DNA from 3 places in the Pelosinus baikalensis genome. Region 2 is predicted to be linked to each of the others. Evidence: riboswitches for the same ligand, from Rfam matches in the RefSeq annotation. Region 2 holds a riboswitch; each other region holds the start of a gene.
The links. Region 2 has a riboswitch for cobalamin ahead of LMF89_RS20465 (PfkB family carbohydrate kinase). Riboswitches for the same ligand answer to the same signal wherever they lie in the genome.
Positions count from the first base shown of each region.

Region 1 (6,760 bases), on a different contig from region 2:
ATCTTTTCAGCCGCTCCTATTTCCACTATCTCTCCATGGCGCATAACTGCAATGGTGTTAGCTCTCTTTAAAACGTGGCGTAAATCGTGAGAGATTAATAGTACCGCACAATGAGTCTGCTGCTGTAACATGACCAATAAATCGAGTATCCGCTCTCCCGTTAATACATCCAGTGCTGTCGTTGGTTCATCGGCAATCAGAAGTGCTGGCTTAAGCATCATCGCTGCTGCCAGTGCGACCCTTTGCTGCTGTCCGCCACTTAATTGGAAAGGATAACTATTAAATACACGCTCTGCCGGCAGACCTACCTGCTCAATCCATTTCAAAGCTATGAGTGTGGCTTCTTGATTAGACAATTTTTCATGACAGCGTATCGTCTCTACTAGCTGTGCGCCCAATTTTAAAAATGGTGTAAAACCTCCTTGATAATCCTGGAAGACACAACTTATTTGTTTTCCCCGCAATTTTCGTCTCATTTGCTCCGGCAGCGGCAGAATATCCCCTCCCTGAAATAGAATTTGTCCTCCGCCAACATGTAATGAATTTGGCAAAAGTCCTAAAACTGCGCTTCCTGTCACACTTTTTCCGCTACCGCTTTCTCCGACGAGAGCAAGTGTTTCTCCCCGACGAATGGATAAGGAAAGATCATGAATTAATGTATGCCACTCTTTTCCTTGCTGCACATAAATATTTAACTGTTGCAGCTGTAAAATGGGTTCTATCGAGGAAATTAGGGCTTTTGATCCACTTAGAGGCACTCTTTTCTCTTCCTTTTCTTCTAGCAATACATGTGACATACAACTCCCCCTTACACACTGTTTTATTGACTGCGGACATCTAAAATATCCCGCAGCCCATCACCAATCAAATTACATGAAATAACTACCAGCATAATCGCCAGACCAGGATAAATCATTAATTGGGGCATCGTTTGAAAATACGGCCGTCCATCGTTTAGCATAGCCCCCCATTCTGGAGCCGGCGGTTGAGCACCTAAACCTAAATAAGATAAAGAAGAAATGATCAAGATAATTTCTCCAATGTTTAGTGTGGCAAGTACCAGAACAGGAGAGATAATTTGAGGCATTAAATGCCGCCATAAAATGATTGCTGTGCCGCATCCGCCGACACGAGCTGCCAACACATAATCTTTTTCCCGCTCAGATAGCACAATACTTCTAACGACACGGGCATATGAAATCCACTTTACCAATACAATCGCCAACATCAAATTGGTTATGTTCGGACCCAGAAATCCACAAATGGTAATAGCCAAAATGAATTCAGGTAAAGCACCTACACCATCTACAAACCTCATTAATAATGCATCAACACGGCCGCCAAGATATCCAGATACTAAGCCTAAGGGTACGCCAATTAGTGTTACTGATATAATGACGAGCCCTGAAATGCCAAGTGTTGTCTGAGCACCTGCAACTAGTCTGGAAAAAATACATCTTCCCATATGGTCCGTACCAAGAGGGTATTGCCAGCTAGATGGCTGAAGACGCTCGGACATTTGTACTGTCGTGAAATCATTGTGCACAATGAGTGGACCAACTAGGGTGAGCAGTACAATAATCGTCAGCATTCCCAGCCCCACCGCTGTCATAGGGACGTATAGCATATTTCGCCATGCGCCTTTGCGAATCGATGTTTGGCAGTAATAAGTAGAAACATTCACGTTCATGTTAATTCCCCCTTGCCAAAACGAATCCGGGGGTCCAGTAGTCCATAAGCAAAATCTACCAGTAAATTAACAACAACCACAAATATTCCTGTCAGCAGTACATAGCCTTGGATGATTGGATAATCTCGTTGAAAAATCGCATCTACCACCATACTACCCAAACCTGGCCAAGAAAATAGTACTTCAGTTACAACCGATCCCGCTAGCAAACTGCCAATACCCATGCCAAAGACGGTCACAATCGGCAATAGTGCAGATCTCAAAGCATGCTTCAATAAAATTCGCCACTCTCCAAGACCTCTCGCCCTTGCTGCGCGGATGTATTCCTGGGACAAGCTTTCTAAAAGTCCGGCTCGGAGTAAGCGAGCATATACCGCCGCCATGGAAAAGCCGAGGGAAATGGAGGGAAGAATCATATTCCAAAATCCGCCTTTCCCCATTGTCGGCAGCCACTGCAGCTTAAGGGCAAAGGCGTAAATTAACAGTAAGCCCATCCAAAAACTTGGAATCGAAGCTCCAATTAAAGCAAGAATTCGACTTAAATGATCCGGCCAACTCCCTACATACTTAGCAGAAAAAAAGCCAAGGGGAACGGCAATCAGCACCATTACAATAAGCCCTCCTACTGTTAATTGAATGGTCACAGGCAATCGAACCAACATTTCATTTAAAACCGGTTTCCCCTTCACATAAGAATTTCCTAGATCAAAGTGCATTAACTTCCACATCCACTGACCATATTGGGCCAACAACGGCTGATCAAAACCAAGTTCTTTGCGGAGTGCCTCTTCGTCGGCTTGAGTAGATGCCATTTGATCAATTTCCAATAGTAGCAGTACGGGATCTCCCGGAGCGATCTTCATCAGAGAAAAGGTGAATAAAGATAAAAGAAGTAGCACAAAAATAAGCTGCAAAAGACGTGATTTTATTAGTTTTATCATCTTACTTCACATCTACCTTATTCGAAATGACGTAGTATTCTGCTGCACTAGGCTTCCAACCAACCACTCTTTTATTCATCGCCACGATCAAATTGGGATAGACCGCATAAGAATGAAGAACTTCTTCATTAATGACAGCAGCTGCTTCCTGAGATATTTTTACCCTTCGAGAAATATCGCCCGTTACATTTAAACGAGCTACAATCTCATTCAACTTACTGCTGTTAATATTAGACGCATTCAACGATCCACCAGGTAAGAATGCTGAATTTAGGAAGTATCCTCCATCACCACGCGGTGCAGTTAAGTTACTATACGTTACTAAATCCCAATCCTTATTCTCTCGTAAATAGGTATCAATATTTTCTACCATTTTAATCTGCAGGTCTACGCCGATTTTTGCTGCATCTGATTGAAGCAATTGAGCAATAAGCGGTAATTCTGGTCGTCCTTTGTAGGTTAACATCTGGAATGTCAGCGGTCTTCCGTCCTTCTCCAGTTTCCCATTGCTGCCTGCTTTAAACCCAGCTTCCTCTAGTAATTTTTTTGCTTCTGCTGTATTCAACGGTTTAATGGCATCTTTATTGCCAAAAGGCAAATTAGGATTGAAGGGACCGTTCGCTGGTGTTGCATATCCAAGCATAATATCTTTTGCAATGCTTTGCCGATTAATCAGCAAATCAAGCGCCTTTCTAACTCTAACATCCTGAAGTAAAGGCTGCTGGTGGTTGAATAGCAGAAAGTGAACTCTAAGACTGGCAATGGAGTCCACTCTAAGCTGATTATCCTTTTGGATTGCAGCTACAGTTTCTGGCGGAATCTGGTATACTACATCTGCTTCTTTAGATTGTAGTGCCAATGCTCTTACGTTACCGTCTTCATTGAATTTGAAATTAACTTGGCTCAATTTTGCTTTACCGTCCCAGTAGCCATCATAACGATCTAACAAAATATCAATATTCGGAGTAAATTTTGTTATTTTAAATGGACCAGTCCCTACAGGAGCCATATTAAACGCAGCTGTTCCCATCTTCTTTTCTGCTTCCACACTAATAATTGAGGCATAAGGACTTACCAATTCTGAGGGCAATGAGGGATGTGGCTGCTTCGTAATAATCGTCAACTGCTGTCCACTAGCTTCTATAGAAGCACTCTTTAACACTCCTGCCAGCAATTTACTCACGGCTATACCTCTTTCAAAGGAGGCTTTCACAGCAGCCGCATCTAGTGTTGTTCCATCCTGAAAGGTTACACCATCTCGAATAGTAAATACCCAAGTGCGCCCGTCCGTCGCTTCCCATTTGGTTGCTAGCCAAGGTTTAACCTCTAGATTATCATCCAGCCTTACAAGTGTCTCCACCACACCTGCCTTTAGTGCTACTTCACTATTGTGAGGATCAAGACTGCCCGTTTTAAGATTAAAGATAAGGGTTAATTTTTTGTCATTTTCATTAACCAGCTGATTCGTATCTTTACTGCAGCCTGACATTAATATCGCCGCACATAGGAAAAGTGAACAAAGAATTGTTAGAAAGTTATTCTTTTGATTTATAAATGAATACATGATAAGACCATCCTTCCAATTATGTGTTAATCTTCCTAGACTATAAAAAATAGAAAGTTCTAATTTGAATAAGACTAAACTCCTTGATAAAGCAATTGCACTTAGACAGTGGATATTCAATCGTATCACACTACTTAAAAATCATCTGACCATCCTCCTAGCCCTTAAACTCGGTATATCTTTTACCTAGATTAGTAATCAGTATCAATTATTTTATGCTTAAAATTGCCACTAATATATATTAATTAATAACATTATTATTAATATTTGATTTTAAGGCATAATAAAAAGCTCTCGAAATAGACCGAGAGCTTGGCAAGGATATAAAACTATAAATAAATCCTAGCTGATATAACAGCTAGGATGAAATAAGCACAATAATAAATTGCACAAATCCCCTCCCCATCTCTCGCAGGTCAATCGGTGATTGATATATAGGCAGTTCTCCTGACTCTGGATCATTGCTCTCCCATACCTTCCCAAGACTTCCATCTCAGTGGCACAACCATGGGGTCGCTCCTCATTACAGTGGCGGGACCGCGCTGGAGTTAAACCAGACTTCCCTATTAAGCCCCGAAGGGCACCTATACCATCCATATGAAAATTTAGTAACTATTACCTTTTTTCATACTATAATATGGAATTTCTAGTTTGTCAATATTTTTATCTTTACAATATGTATTGTCTCTATTCATTAATACCAAATCCCCTAGTTTATTATACTACATAATTAGCGACTCTTTGCTATCGCATCTATTTCATCTTGCATTGAATCATTACAAATTCCTAGACAAGAAAGCTCTTTATCATTTTCTTTTAAGAATTGATATAATTTTTTCTCGAAAAACTCTATTAACTTCAAAGTTTGCGGCATTTGAATATCTTTTTTCTGAGCTAAGCCATAGATAAGCTTAAGTCTTTTATAATCTTCAAAAGGAATTCTTGGAAAAACCCATTTTTCATTCTGGTCTTTATAAACTTGTTTATAAGGAACTGCGGAGAAATCAAAATATTTGCCATTAACATTAGGTGTAGAAAATGGATCAATAAGAATTGATGAATACCGGATATATAGAAGATATTCTTGTTTTGTTTGCTCAAAATTCATAAAGTCCTCGATGTCTTCACGTGAAAGCGTCTCTTCATGGACAGGATAATTATCATCATTTAAAAACTGTAATAGGTTTATGGGCTTTGCACCAAAACATTGAATGACCTTCGAAATTTCCTTCCAAAGTAAAACCATTGTTCTAATGGTGTGCTGAGTAATTGGTCCTTCTGGATAGATTTTGTACATATACTTTTGGGAATCTGTACTATTAAAAATCTCATTTAATGAAAAATCATTAATGAAAAAGGGGGGATGTACATACGTTATAATATTTTTACTTTCTGCCTCAATTGTATTATTAAGAACCGTGCATTGTATCGTAAGGCTTTCAACAAAGCACTTGACATGATGAATAGCAGTACTATTATTTTTGCTAGAAGCAATATAAATTCGTTTTTTAAAAGCCTTTGTTAAGACCGATAAGATATTGGAAACTCTAGGATCAAGCTTCGTTGCAGCATAGTATGAGGAAAAACTGATCACTTCAATTCTTTCTTTTACCTCTTTAAGTTGACTATTAATATAAAGGTTAGACCCAATGCCTGGTGATATTAAGATTATCGTTCTCACTTTTTTTAGTAAGTCTATCTGCAAGGCATTGATGATATCTTTATAACTGTCACTTGGCGTACATAGTATTAGGGTTTGCCAGATATCATCTACGTTATCAAAACCTTCGTAGAAATATTCTAAATTAGCCTCTCCTGTAAGGTGGCTGTACATTTCACTTTGTACCTTTGCTGTAAGTTTGTAATGATTCTGTTCTAAATCTCTTCTAAGACGACTTGCGTGGGATCCTTTCCGATTCAGCATACCTAATCTATCGCACCATCCATGGGAAATATTCACAGCAATATGTATTGCTGCTGGACCAGCACCAACTATTAATGTATTACCAAAACTATGGACAGGAGTTATCTCCTTCTCAATACTTGAAGCATCAAAAATAATGTTCATATTGCTTTCTCCAGAATAATAGTATCGTAAATATTTTTGCTTTGACAGTTTAGGGTTTGTACCCATTCCGCAGATAACTTTTTGTCTAAAGGATAATTAAACACCGACTTTAGACCATCCCCATATCGTAAAAGAATCTTTGTCTTCAAACCTATAACACCTTTTAATTCATCTAAGACTTCGGTTTTGTTTTTTACTAGTGAAGCAACAATAATATGTGTAGCTTCTTTTAGAAAAGCTACATCTCTTAATTTCTCATTAGAGAATTTGACCATTGATTGCAAGCCAGAAATATTAGCTACTTGTTCTCCAAGATTTAAAGCCTCCCTATCAATATCCAAACACATCACTTCAGCTCTTATTTCGTTAGCAATGGTAAGTGCTGAAATTGGAAAAGCACCTGATCCTATAAAAAGCACCTTAGATTTACGATCAATACCAAAATCTTCAAGTTCAGATTTAACGGACTCTGATAAACTCGTAAAATACTCACTTAT
Region 1 is NZ_JAJHJB010000046.1:24,752-31,511, reverse strand. It holds gene LMF89_RS21875 (ATP-binding cassette domain-containing protein) at 1-797, opposite strand, end outside; gene nikC (nickel transporter permease) at 821-1,690, opposite strand; gene nikB (nickel ABC transporter permease) at 1,687-2,631, opposite strand; gene nikA (nickel ABC transporter substrate-binding protein) at 2,633-4,195, opposite strand; cobalamin riboswitch at 4,616-4,798, opposite strand; gene LMF89_RS21855 (opine metallophore biosynthesis dehydrogenase) at 4,926-6,263, opposite strand; gene LMF89_RS21850 (nicotianamine synthase family protein) at 6,260-6,760, opposite strand, start outside.
Region 1: linked by a shared signal. The riboswitch ahead of nikA (nickel ABC transporter substrate-binding protein) and the one ahead of LMF89_RS20465 (PfkB family carbohydrate kinase) in region 2 are both predicted to bind cobalamin.

Region 2 (6,760 bases):
GCTGGTGTTTCTGCTGGAGCGGCAGTTATATTCTTTGCCTATCTTGGTGTTGATTCGATTGCTACTGCTGCCGAAGAAACCCGTAATCCTAAGCGGGATATGCCTATTGGGATTATAGGATCCTTAGCCGTATGTACTGTTTTATACATTGCTGTAGCTGCCGTTATGACAGGAGTCGTGCCCTATTATCAATTAAATAATGCAGAACCGGTAGCTTATGTTCTGCGAGCTCTTGGTTATAATTTTGGTTCGGCATTAGTTGGAACGGGGGCAATCTGCGGACTTTCTACGGTATTATTAGTTATGATGTATGCACAAACCAGGGTATTTTTCACCATGTCTCGGGATGGACTCATCCCATCGGTTCTTGGAAAAATTCATGAGAAATATCGGACTCCTCATGTAATTACCATCATAGTGGGTGTTGGTGTTGCCCTCATCAGCGGTTTCACCCCGATTGGCATTGTTGCTGAGATGTGTAGCATTGGTACGTTGTTTGCCTTTGTCATAGCCACGATTGGAGTCGTTGTTCTTCGTAAAACCAAGCCGGATATGGAACGTCCATTCCGCTGTCCCGCAGTAAATATTGTTGTTACATTAGCAGTACTTTGTTGTTTTTATATCATGTATAATTTGGCCTTTGCAACTTGGATTCGGTTCTTTATCTGGAGTGCGATTGGTTTAGTCATTTATGGGATGTATGGTTATTCTCATAGTAACTTACATGAGAATAACAAACCAAATCAAAAGTAAGTAGAGTGATTTTATAGTTTGCTTGTAAGCTGTTATGTAGTATTTTTCAATGTAGATAATAAATTAATCAATCAATATTTATAAGCTCAGTTTTGCGATAGGCAGAACTGAGCTTTATGTTTTGTAGCAGTCTTTTAGTAGCTCTTTTCCTATCATTTGCATACACTGTCATAGTACTGAATTTAGAGGGGGAAGTTTAATGTTTGAACTGACTTCTTTACATTGGATTTTCACTAGTTTTATTCTTTTGATAATCCTTACCATGACAATGCGCAGAGATACAAGTCTAATCTGCATTATTGGGATATTCTTAATGGGCTATGTGGCAACAGGAACATTGAATCAAGCTGTTATTGGGATATTTAATAGCTTTGTTTATGCAATCAATGAACTGTCAGGTACGATTTTGATTATTTCTCTCATCGTAGCTATGAGTAAAGCCCTGCTTCATGCAGGGGTCAACGAAATTATGGTAGAGCCTTTTGCAAGGATCATTCGCACTCCTGGTATGGCATATTGGCTCATTGGATTGTTCATGATGATCATTTCCTTCTTTTTTTGGCCTTCACCAGCAGCAGCACTTATGGGTGCTGTATTGCTGCCAGTCAGTCGTCGGGTAGGCTTACCAGCTATGGGGGTTGCAGTTGCTATGAACTTGTTTGGACATGGAATTGCTCTATCCGGGGATTTGGTGATTCAAGGCGCACCGAAATTGACAGCTGCAGCCGCAGGTATTCCAGTCCAGGAGGTAGTAAGTGCAAGTATCCCCTTATTGATTGTAATGGGAGTGGTAACGGTAAGTGCTGCTTATTGGTTATTAAAAAGAGATATGGCTCTTGGGAAGTTAACGGTAGAAAATGAAACGGTTGTAGTAAGTGATCCTAATGAGCAAGAAGATCTGCTTATTCATACTTCCCTTTCTGCTAAAACTAAAGGATGGATTGCAGCTATGGTGCCGATCCTCTTTGGCTTGGATGTGGCCGCACTATATGCTTTTAATTTACGAGGATCAGATGCAACGGCTTTGATTGGCGGAACCTCTATATTCATTATGATTATCATATCTCTTGTAGCTCATCGCAATAATGGCATTGAAAAAACGACTTTCTATTTGCTAGAGGGATTGAAGTTTGGCATCACGGTATTTGGGCCGATTATTCCCATCGCTGCATTTTTCTACTTGGGTGATAGTGGCTTTATTTCTATATTTGGCAAGATTCTGCCTTTAGGATCACAAGGATTAGTCAATGATTTAGGTTTAGCTATGGCTCAAATGGTTTCCATCAGTCCGACAATTGGGGCATTTACGATCATGATTGTGGGGATTATAACAGGTCTCGATGGCTCTGGATTTTCAGGTATATCCCTCGTTGGGTCTCTAGCGAAGCTTTTTTCCGTTTCGATTGGTTCAGGTATAGGAACTCTGACTGCATTAGGGCAAATTGCTGCAGTTTTTACTGGCGGGGGCACTTTAATTCCTTGGAGTGTAATCGCCGCTGCGGCCATTTGTAATGTGAGTCCTTTCGAATTAGCACGGCGTAATTTGCTGCCAGTAATGATTGGCCTCTTTGTAACAACAATCGTTGCCATCTTCTTAATTTGATTTTAAAGGTTTTTCTCTACGAACCACAAAGGCACAATGCCGCCGCTCGCGGCACACAAAGGAGAACACAAAAAGATATAAATAAGTCCTTTGTTTCTTGTTTAGAGGGAACGTTGAACGCAAAGGACACAGAGGTTTTTAACCCTAATTATATCTATTCTCAGTGTTCTCTGCGCCTCTGTGGTTCATTTATGTTTTAAGGATGTGCAGCATTTTTTTTTGCAGCTCTTCTAAAATTGGAATTGAATACAAAAATATGATATAGTTTTCTATAGCATTATGTCAGTAGCGTTAGGAGGGATTGTTATCGATAGCCAAGACCATTCAAAAGATATTAGCAGAATGGTGCAAAAAGATAAAGTTGAGCAGGCCTTATTAGTGGGGCTGCATGGAGCACCTGAATTAAAATATGATGAAAAGGTACAGTATTTGGGGGAATTTAGAGAACGAATCATAAAGAAATTAACCACAGAGCAAGTACGAGAAAAAGGGATTTATTCAGAAATCCTTCAGGCTCTTAAGGACCCAAGAGCGGACAAGCTGATCATCAACGGAAACATAGACTATCGGGTTATTGAAAAATATAAATCCTTGGCAGTGCGTTGCAAGAAAATAAGTTCTGTGCGTAGTGATCCTAGTTTCCGGGGCGATACAGGACTCATCGTGATCAGTGATGAGGCTGTAGATATACAGGATATTGAAGTGGAAGACAGGAGCAGCCGATTAAGTCGTTTGGGAATACCGCCAGCAATCATTGCAGCAGCTGGGCAAAAAATATGTAAGGATTGTATGGAGCAGATCGCCGAAGCAGATGAAAATGAAACGATTAATTACCGGCAGTTGACATGGATAGACCGCTTAACTGGTGACATCTGCCCAGGGCATAAATAAAATAAGTAACTATAGAAATATAGCTATTCGCGATTTTGGCGGAGAGTTTTATTTCTATTAAATCCGTTACTTTTTTCACAAAAAAGGATTGTTTTTGCATTAAGGGTACGATATACTAGCAATATACATAAACTGAAAAATCAGAAAAGGCGGGGATGTACATGTGGGGGAAAGAAATTGATTTAGCACAAATTGTTGAAATCCGTACTAAAACAACCGTATATTTTGGTATTGGCGCCATTACTAAAATGACCGACATTGCAAAAACTTTATCTGAAAAAGGAATTAGTAAGGTGGTCGTGGTTACTGGCAGGGGATCTCACATCAAATCTGGTGCTTGGGAGCATGTGAAAAAAGCATTGGATGCCGTCAATATCCTGCCAATGTTGTATAGTAAAGTCACATCCAATCCAACCGTTGATCAAGTTGATGAAGCGGCAAATGCAGCACTGGAATTTGGAGCACAAGCTGTTATCGCCATTGGTGGCGGCAGCCCCATTGACGCAGGAAAGAGTGTGGCTGCTTTAGTAGCCAATCCAGGTAAAACTGCACGAGAGTTATATGAATATACTTTTTTGCCAGAAAAGGCAGTACCGATTATTGCCATTAATTTGACGCATGGAACTGGAACGGAAGCCAATCGCTTTGCTGTTGTCAGTATACCGGAGAAAGAGTATAAGCCAGTCCTTGCCTATGAATGCTTGTATCCTCTATATTCTATTGATGATCCGGCACTTATGACTACTTTGCCGCCAGAACAGACTGCTTATGTATCCATTGATGCTGTCAATCATGCCATTGAAGCAGCTACCACGAAGCTGGGGAATATATATGCTGTAACGTTGGCTCGCGAAGTAATCTCACTTGTTACCCGTTACTTGCCATTGGCACAAGAAGATCCAAAGAATTTGGAAGCTCGCTATTATTTATTATACGCTTCGATGATTGCAGGGGCTTCTTTTGACAATGGATTGCTGCACTTTACCCATGCCATGGAGCATCCTCTTAGCGGTATCAAAGCTGATTTGCCTCATGGGTCGGGCTTGTCAGTATTATTGCCTGCAGTAGTAAAACATATCTATCCGGCTAAAGCCGCCATTTTGGCGGATATCTTGGCACCAATTGTGCCTGGTTTAAAAGGGGAAGCAACGGAAGCAGAGGCAGTATATATTGGTTTAAAACAGTGGCTTAAGAAACATGGCATGAAGCAAAGCTTACGAGAAGAAGGCTTTGTTGACAGTGATGTAGCCCGATTGACAGACCTTGCTTTTAAAACTCCTAGTTTGGAACTGCTTTTAAGTATGGCGCCAATTGAAGCAAGTCGGGAAACGGTTGCTGCCATTTATCTGGATTCGTTATAAGCAAATTGAAATAGAAACTTTCATTATGGTAAATTTGCATCCTATCGATTCCAAAATGTAATAAATAAAATTTATAGACTTGTGCATAGTAAAATAAAGTGTTACTATGTAAGTAGTTACCAATATGAATGTTATAAAATTCCATACGTTGAGATAGGTGCCCCAAGGGGCTTAATAGGGAAGTCCGGTCTAATGCCGGCGCGGTCCCGCCACTGTAATGAGGAGTGAACCCAAGGTATACCACTGAGACAACTGTCTTGGGAAGGTTTGGGTAAACAATGATCCAGAGCCAGGAGAACTGCCTATTTGACAATCACCGTTTTTACCCACGAGAGATGGGGAGGGGATTAAGTGCACAGCAAATGTTGTATTGTACTTATATCCTAGCGCAATTTTTCGCTAGGATTTTCTATAAGTATTGCTATGATGCTCTTAATTGTTTCTCCCGACCAGCAGTGGTCGGGAGATTTTTTACTTGTTATGTGACTGTTTCGTATCTGGTTACGGAATAGCTAACATATGATCCAAACTTTCATTATCCTTTGCTATGTTGTGAGTTGTTTTGGGAAGGACAGCTAAGTTCCGTGAAAACGGAACTTTTTTTTATCGTATAAGAAAGATCAGGTCAACAATATTTGCATGACGGTATTCAGTTATTTGTTTTATCAATGGGCTCACAGGGAGCGTTAGTAGGTCATAATGGAGAAATTTTTAAAGTGTCTCCACCTATTGTAGAGGCAATTAATTCTGTTGGCTGTGGTGATGCTCTTGTTGCTGGATTTGCCATAGGGATAGCAAGGGGAATGAGAATAACGGACATGATCAAATTAGCTACGGCTACTGCTGCATCTAATGCTTTGCATCATGGAGCAGGAATAATAAATAAGGTTGAAGTAGAAGATTTAATAAAAAAAGTAAAAGTTCATAAATTGATGTAAATGCTTTAAATAAATTAAAAAAAGGCAAGATAATAAACTGTATAGATTATGTATGTGGGAATATCTGAAACGACGCGCATGCTTAGAGCCCTCCAGCTGTTAATTCATCTGTAGGGCTTTCTTGGATTCTGCTGCATATCTTCTTGAAAAAATTTATGCTGCGAAAAACATAAAGTATAATGAAGGAGTTTCTTCAAATAATAGCTAAATAGGAGAATAAGATTTTGTTGCAGCATTATGATAGTCTTCTATCATTTTAATAAAGAAGAGGGGGAAATATATGCGCTTGGAAAAAGAAAATTCTCAATTTTTGATGGTGGATGTGCAAGAAAAACTGTTTCCTTATATTGTTGGCGGTGAGATTATAGCTAAAAAAATAATGACTCTTATAGAAGGATTAAAAGCATTAGAGGTTCCGATCATGGCTGCTCAGCAATATCCAAAAGGATTGGGAAATACCATTGAACAATTGCGTCCATATTTTTCAGAATACCATGACAAAACGACATTTAGTTGTTGCGGCAATGAGGCGTTAGTCAAGGAACTTCATGAGCGGGACAGTAAAAATGTTATCATTGCAGGGATTGAAGCTCATATTTGTGTACTGCAAACGGTAATTGATTTGAAAGAGTTTGGTTTTCAGCCGATTGTGGTGGCAGATGCAATAGGTTCCCGTACCAGAAGTGATTATGAAATCGCATTGGAAAGAATGAAATATGAAGGGGCCATTCTTACCACCGTAGAATCCGTTCTATTTGAGCTTTGTTATCAAGCTGGCTCTGATGCATTTAGGACGATTTCGCGACTAGTAAAGTAATAAATCATGAAAGAAAATGCCTATTTCCCAGTATTCTGAGGAAATAGGCATTTTTTTATTTAAACGTGAGACTGTAGATAAGACAAAAAGGTTTGTGTGGCGATGGATAAGGTTTTTTTCTTATCATAGATAATACCGACGGTTCTTGTGGGCATGGGCGGTGATACTGGGATTTCAATGAGGGTTCCTTCTGCGAGATCTTTCTTAACAAAGTTTCGAATGACAACGGTAATACCCAGCCCGATTTTGGCAAATTCAATGAGAAAATCCATTGTATTGATTTCGACTTCTGGTTTGATAAAGATATTATTTTCCAATAAGAATTGATCTATATATTGTCTTGTTATATTATCTGACTCTAGGAGCATAAAGATACCTTTGGAAAAGATATCATTAG
Region 2 is NZ_JAJHJB010000039.1:26,083-32,842, forward strand. It holds gene LMF89_RS20445 (amino acid permease) at 1-753, shown strand, start outside; gene LMF89_RS20450 (hypothetical protein) at 953-2,356, shown strand; gene LMF89_RS20455 (YueI family protein) at 2,636-3,247, shown strand; gene LMF89_RS20460 (iron-containing alcohol dehydrogenase) at 3,409-4,608, shown strand; cobalamin riboswitch at 4,747-4,928, shown strand; gene LMF89_RS20465 (PfkB family carbohydrate kinase) at 5,244-5,546, shown strand; gene LMF89_RS20470 (hydrolase) at 5,827-6,363, shown strand; gene LMF89_RS20475 (LysR family transcriptional regulator) at 6,423-6,760, opposite strand, start outside.

Region 3 (6,760 bases), on a different contig from region 2:
GGCTAAAAAATTAATTGTGATTGAGGATACACCGATTGAAGAACGGGATTTCCTTAATGGCCAAGCCAGTGATTTATATACAGAATTGGTAGAGATGCCTCAAGTTACCGTGATGACATTTCCGCGATTTATTACATTACTAGAGAAAAATTGAAAGTTTTTCAAGAAGGAGTGATAAAACAATATGGATTTTTTATTACAATGCATCAGTTTATTTTATAAGGGTGGTCCGGTCATGTATGTGATCGCGGCGTGTTCTTTTGTTGTAGTGGCAATTTCAGTGGAGCGGTTTATCTATTTTCGTCAGATGTCTACAGATGCTCAGCTATTTATTAATAAGCTGCAGCCTTTATTGGAAAGAATGAAAATTGCTGAGGCGCAGCAATTATGTGAACATACGCCAGCGGTAATCGGGCGCTTAGCGGCAGAAGGGTTAGAGGCTTATCAAAAGGAGAGTAACCTGGAAGTAATTATGGAAGGAACAGCCGCTTTATCAGCAGCCAGATTGAGAGAATACTTGAATTATCTAAGTTCCATTGTTACCTTATCCCCTTTGTTAGGATTATTAGGAACCGTAATCGGTATGATTAATTCCTTTAGCGTTTTCAATGTGAAAAATGGTCAGCCTATGGCTATCACTGGCGGAATTGGCGAAGCCTTAGTAGCGACGGCTACTGGTTTAATGGTAGCGATTATGGCGTTAGTTGTGCACACCTATTTTACCCACCGCTTAGATCAATTGATTACGGATATGGAACAAGTCTATACTCTCATCATAACTCGACTGGCGGGCAATAAAAAAACTCGGAGGGAAAATCATGAAATTGCGTAGCTTACGCATTGAGAAACAACCAGAATTAATGATTATTCCCATGATTGATATTATCTTTTTTTTATTAGTTTTTTTTATGATGAGTACGCTATATATGGTGGAGCAGCATACTATTCCTATCAATTTGCCGCAAGTTGCGGCTGTACAGCAGGAACTGTCCCAGAATATTAATATTACTATTTTACAAAATGGTAATATCATGTTTGATCAAGAGGAAATTCCTTTTTCCTTGTTGCAAAAACGGATTAGTATCGGGCTGGCAAAACAACCAGAAAATATATTTGTTGTACGAGCAGATAAACAAGCAGAGTATGGTCAGGTAGTGGCAGTATTAGATGAACTCAAAATGTCAGGGGCACATAGGGTGGCTGTGGCTACTGATCGGAAAGGAAGATAGAGCGCATGACATACCGACCACGTTGGCGTAAGGCCATTGGCATTTCTGTAATTTTTCATATATTATTTTTGGGTGTTATCGGTTGTCTGGCTGGCAAGGTTGTTACATCCATAGAAGCGGAACCTTACATTGAATTAGAATTACTTACGGATGCGTCTATAGAAGATTCAGGATCAGATGATACATTGCCAATTTCCCAGAGCGCACCTAGTGCTGCTCCTAACCAGACTATGCAAGTCAGGGCGAGTAAAGCCGCTTCGTCTGCTACCTCTGAGGTAGTGGCTGTGGCCAATGAGCTGGTGATGGAGGCAGTTGAGGCAGTAGCCTCATCCCAGTCTACAAGTAGTAATGAGTCGACTGGAGACTTTTCCGCTAGCAGCGATGCAGTTGGGAATAATGGGAGGAGCGGTAGCAGTGGCACTAATACTGGTTCTAATAGTGGGGGAAATGGCGGACGAAAAGGTAAGATTGTTCGGCCACAGATCTTATCTAAGGTAGATCCTGTTTATCCTGAAGGAGCGCGGACAGCTGGTTTGACAGGTACCGTAGTGATAAAAATTCAAATTTTGGCGAATGGATTACCTGGAGACGTAAGTATCAATACGACATCAGGACATGATATATTAGATGCTGCAGTGGTAGCAGCGGTTCAAAAATGGCGATTTGTGCCGGCTAAGGACCCAGAGAGCGGCGCCAGTATTATGTGTTATACAAACATGCCAGTCACTTTTCGTTTTAAGTAGGTAGACAGTAGAAAAGTAGGGGACTTGTTGTAATTTTATAGAGTAGATTACATTTTCAAAAATTAGATTTGTGATATAGTATAAGTAAGAAGCTAGTTTAGGATAATTTAGTAGGAGTTGAATCATGAATTACCAATTTGCGGGAAAAGTGGCGATGATTACTGGCGGTACTTCTGGTATTGGTTTGGAGGCTGCTCGCCAATTGCTGTCCCAAGGAGCTAAGACAGCCTTAATTGGACGTCAAAGGGAAAAAGGGCAAATGGCGTTACTCGAGTTAGCATCCTATGCTGATAATGTATGTTTTATACAAGGTGATGTCAGTTCTGTGAGTCAATGCCAAGAAGTAGTAGAAAAAACTGCAGCCCAGTTCGGCGGTCTGGATATTGTTATCAATGCTGCTGGTATATATATGGAAAAAATCATTGGTGAAGTTACGGAAGATGAGTTTGATCACATCATGAATATCAATATAAAAGGTACCTATTTTATTTGTAAATCTGCTTTGCCTTATTTGCGGCAGAGGGGTGGTGGAGCTATTATTAACGTGTCTTCTGATGCAGGGATTAATGGTAATTGTTTATGTACTGCCTATTGCGCTTCAAAGGGAGCGGTGACGACCTTTACAAAGGCATTGTCCTTAGAAAGTATTCACTATGGTGTCCGTGCTAATTGCGTATGCCCTGGTGATGTGGATACGCCTATGCTTAAACAGCAATTAGCAGAGGTAAACAATCCAGAGGAATATTTACGAGACATGGCATCGATGTATCCAATAGGGCGAATTGCCAAAGTTCATGAGGTGGCTCATGTAATCTGCTTTCTGGCATCGGATCAGGCATCCTTTGTTAACGGTGCAGTGTGGACAGTGGATGGCGGCTTAACTGCGTGTTAGATTGGTGCTGATATAACAAGATCGTTAAAATAAAAAAAAGAGTATAGAATATTACCAAGTATGTCCTTGACAAGAAAAAGTATTTATAATACTCTAAATAAGAGTGGACAGCAAAATTTCATATGGATGGTATAGGTGCCCTTTGGGGCTTAATAGGGAAGTCCGGTTAAATTCCGGCGCGGTCCCGCCACTGTAATGAGGAGTAACCCCATAATTATGCCACTGAGATTAAACTTGGGAAGGCTTGGGGAAGCAATGATTCAGAGTCAGGAGAACTGCCTATACAGCAATCACCGTTAAAACCTGCGAGAGATGGGGAGGAGATTCGTACAGTTATACTGTTGTATATTACACATGATAGTGACGTGTTTATATGATGGCAGGCTACTATAATTGTATTTATTGAAATCTTCCGTTATGTGTGACGGAAGATTTTTTGCGCTAGTAACGATGATTGTCCAGTAGGATTGTAGCTGAATTGGCTTTCATGCCAATTTTCTAATTTTTCAGAGTGCTGGTCAAGATTATTGGATAATGGTAAAATTAAGAGTGCAAATTCTCGTTTTACTCAGTTATCGTTATATGTACTTGTATATGTTGTACCACAAATTATAGTTAAGGAGGCCATTATGGCAGGAATTTTTTACGGTGTTGGTGTAGGGCCAGGAGACCCAGAGCTGCTCACATTAAAAGCAGTGGAGGTGATAAGAAACGCGGATGTGGTAATTGCCCCTAAAACAGAAAAAAAAGAAGGTAGTACAGCACTATCGATTGCTCATCCGTACTTGAAAACAGATGTTGAGATATTGAGGTTGGTTTTCCCGATGGTAAATGATGCTGCTACGCTAGCCAATGCATGGGAAAACAATAAAAATAGTATTCTGGCAGAACTGCAGGCTGGGAAAAAAGTTGTGTTTTTAACATTGGGTGATCCTATGTTTTATAGCACTTATATGTATGTATATCGTTTGTTAAAGGATTCTGGTTATGCTATTGAAACCATACCTGGGGTTCCGGCTTTTTGTGCGATTGGCAGTCAATTAGGTCAGCCGCTGGCAGAAGGAAATGATATACTTAGCATTATTCCGGCGACGATGTCAGAAGAAGAGTTAGATGCTATATTGGGAGTCGTCGATAATGTTGTATTAATGAAAGTTTACAAAAATTTTGGACAGGTTATAGCGAAGTTGAAAGAGCATGGTTTTGGTGAAAATTCTGTTATGATTAGTCGCTGTGGTTTGCCTGATGAACAAATTAGTTATAATTTGGATGAAGTGGATCCAACAAGTGTTAATTATTTGTCTACAATCTTGGCTAAAAAACGTAAGCTTGGTTAAGTGCAATATGATTACCCCAAAGACCTAGCACATAGAAAACTGAGTGGGGAGTTGTAGAAATGAAAATGAATTTTTTATATAAAATCGCTATGAGTTTTGCATTAAGTGTTTCCTTATTACTGGGTGCTAGTGCATTTGGCTTATCAAATGCAAGTGCGCAAGAGGTACCAAAAAGTCAAAAAGCCATCGTTGTGGTAAGCTTCGGTACTACTTTTGCAGAAGCTCGTCAATTAAATATTGAGAGTGTAGAAAAACGTATTGCCCAAGCCTTTCCTGAATATGATGTATATAGAGCTTTTACTTCCAAAATTGTTATGAAACGTTTGGCGGAAAATAGCAACATTCATGTGAATGATTTGGAAACCGTATTAAACAAATTAAAAAAAGATGGCTATAAAGAAGTTATTATACAAACAACTCATCTGACACCAGGTGAAGAGTATGATAAAAAAGTTGTGGCTACTGTAGAAAAGTTCAATGGAGCCTTTGATACCCTTTCTATAGGTCGTCCGGTATTATTCTTTCATGGTGAAAATGGTAAACCCAATGATTTCACCATTGCTGTAAATGCTCTTAAAAAACAACTTCCTGCATTGCAATTGCAAGGTAAAACTGTGGTATTTATGGGACATGGTTCACCACATCAACATAATCCAGCTTACCAAGCCTTACAAGAGCAATTTGATGCAGCTGGCTTACATGTGATTATCGGTGTAGTAGAAGAAACGGATCATCCTAATCTTCAAGATGTTGAAAAATTACTAAAAGAAAGAAATATTAAAAAAATTACCTTGATGCCACTCATGTTAGTTGCTGGTGATCATGCCAATAACGATATGGCTGGGGATGAAAAAGATTCTTGGAAGAATACGTTCCTTGCAGACGGATATCAAGTGGAAACCTATGTTCATGGTTTAGGTGAAAACACTGGAATCCAAGATATTTATGTACAGCATGTACGTGATGTCATTAAAGGTTTAAAATAAAAGTTAAGACAGTATTAAGAGGGGATGCCGGATCAAGTATATCCGGCCTTTCCCATTTGTTATATGTGTGGAAGGAGAGCGAGTCGTGAAAGGGAAATTGACATATTTAGTCTGTATGCTAAGTATAATGAGTGTAATCTTGGTAGGATGTGCTTCTTCAACTCAAGAAAAATCAACAACAAAATCTTCAGATCATTATCTGCAAATGACGGATGATGCAGGGCGCAATGTAGTATTGGAGCAAAAACCACAACGCATTGTTGTGTTATCCACCTCTTTCTTAGATGTATTATATGGGGTCGGTGGCAAAGCCGTAGGAAGACCAAGCTCTAAAACACCTCAGACCTTTCCCGCTCAGCATGAGATTCCAGAAGTAGGCTTTATTTATAATGTAAATGTTGAGCAAGTATTAACCCTTCAGCCAGATTTAATAATTGGTTTTCAGGGAATTCACGATAAATTAATTCCAACATTTGAAAGCAGTAAGGTTCCAGTGATGATATTGAAAATGAGAACCTATGATGATATTTTAGCGAAAGTCAAGTTATTTGGGGAGATTGCAGGCACGCAAGATCAGGCCGAAAAACTGCTTGCTGCTATGCAAGCCAAAATCAATGAGGTAACAGCTAAGTTGCCAAATCAAAGTAAAAAAGTGATTATATTGCACGCCACCGCCAAAAATGTTACTGTAGAGCTTGAGCATAGCATTGCAGGAAATGTGGCTGCTATCCTGAAACTCAAAAACATTGCGGCAGGTAGTACGCCAATCGCTGGTGATAGTGAAACGACTCCTTATAGTTTAGAGAAACTAGTAGAAGGAGACGCAGATGCTATTTTGGTTGTTACCATGGGTAATATGGCTGAAATTGAAAAAAGAATGAAAGCTGATATTGAAAGCAATCCGGCTTGGAGTGGTTTACGTGCAGTAAAAACAGGACAAGTATTTTTTCTGCCTGCAGAATTATTCCAACTCAATCCTGGTATTCGTTTTCATGAATCAGTAGAATATATGGCAAAAGTAATGTATCCTGAGGTTTATGGAAATGTTAAATAAGAAGATTTTCTCATGTAGAGGTACACGTGATCGGAGTGAATGGAGAGCATTTATTTTGGTGATATTCCTATTACTTGCTCTAGGGGGGATTGCCCTCAGTTTGAGTGTAGGAGCACTGTCCATTAGTCTGAATGAAATTATAACGGCTATTTTTTCTGATAATCCGGGGGCAAATCGACAAGTGATTTGGAACATCCGATTGCCAAGAACCTTAGTAGGCGCATTAGTAGGTGTTAATTTGTCCTTAGCTGGAGCGATTTTGCAAGGCGTTATGAAAAATCCCTTGGCTGACCCTCATATTATTGGGGTGTCATCAGGAGCTGGTTTAGCTGGCGTAAGCATTATGGTGCTGTTCCCTCATAAAGAATATTTAGTGACTCCCTTTGCCTTTTTTGGCGCTATGATAGCGGCTATTTTTATTTATATATTGGCTTGGAAAGGCGGCATTCGGCCAGTACGTATTATTTTAGCAGGGGTAGCTGTATCGGCCTTTTTGAATTCAGCTATTTCTGCATTATT
Region 3 is NZ_JAJHJB010000014.1:27,279-34,038, forward strand. It holds gene LMF89_RS11450 (ABC transporter ATP-binding protein) at 1-154, shown strand, start outside; gene LMF89_RS11455 (MotA/TolQ/ExbB proton channel family protein) at 185-832, shown strand; gene LMF89_RS11460 (ExbD/TolR family protein) at 819-1,229, shown strand; gene LMF89_RS11465 (energy transducer TonB) at 1,235-1,972, shown strand; gene LMF89_RS11470 (SDR family NAD(P)-dependent oxidoreductase) at 2,097-2,864, shown strand; cobalamin riboswitch at 2,981-3,161, shown strand; gene cobI (precorrin-2 C(20)-methyltransferase) at 3,494-4,201, shown strand; gene LMF89_RS11480 (sirohydrochlorin cobaltochelatase) at 4,261-5,187, shown strand; gene LMF89_RS11485 (ABC transporter substrate-binding protein) at 5,273-6,241, shown strand; gene LMF89_RS11490 (FecCD family ABC transporter permease) at 6,231-6,760, shown strand, end outside.
Region 3: linked by a shared signal. The riboswitch ahead of cobI (precorrin-2 C(20)-methyltransferase) and the one ahead of LMF89_RS20465 (PfkB family carbohydrate kinase) in region 2 are both predicted to bind cobalamin.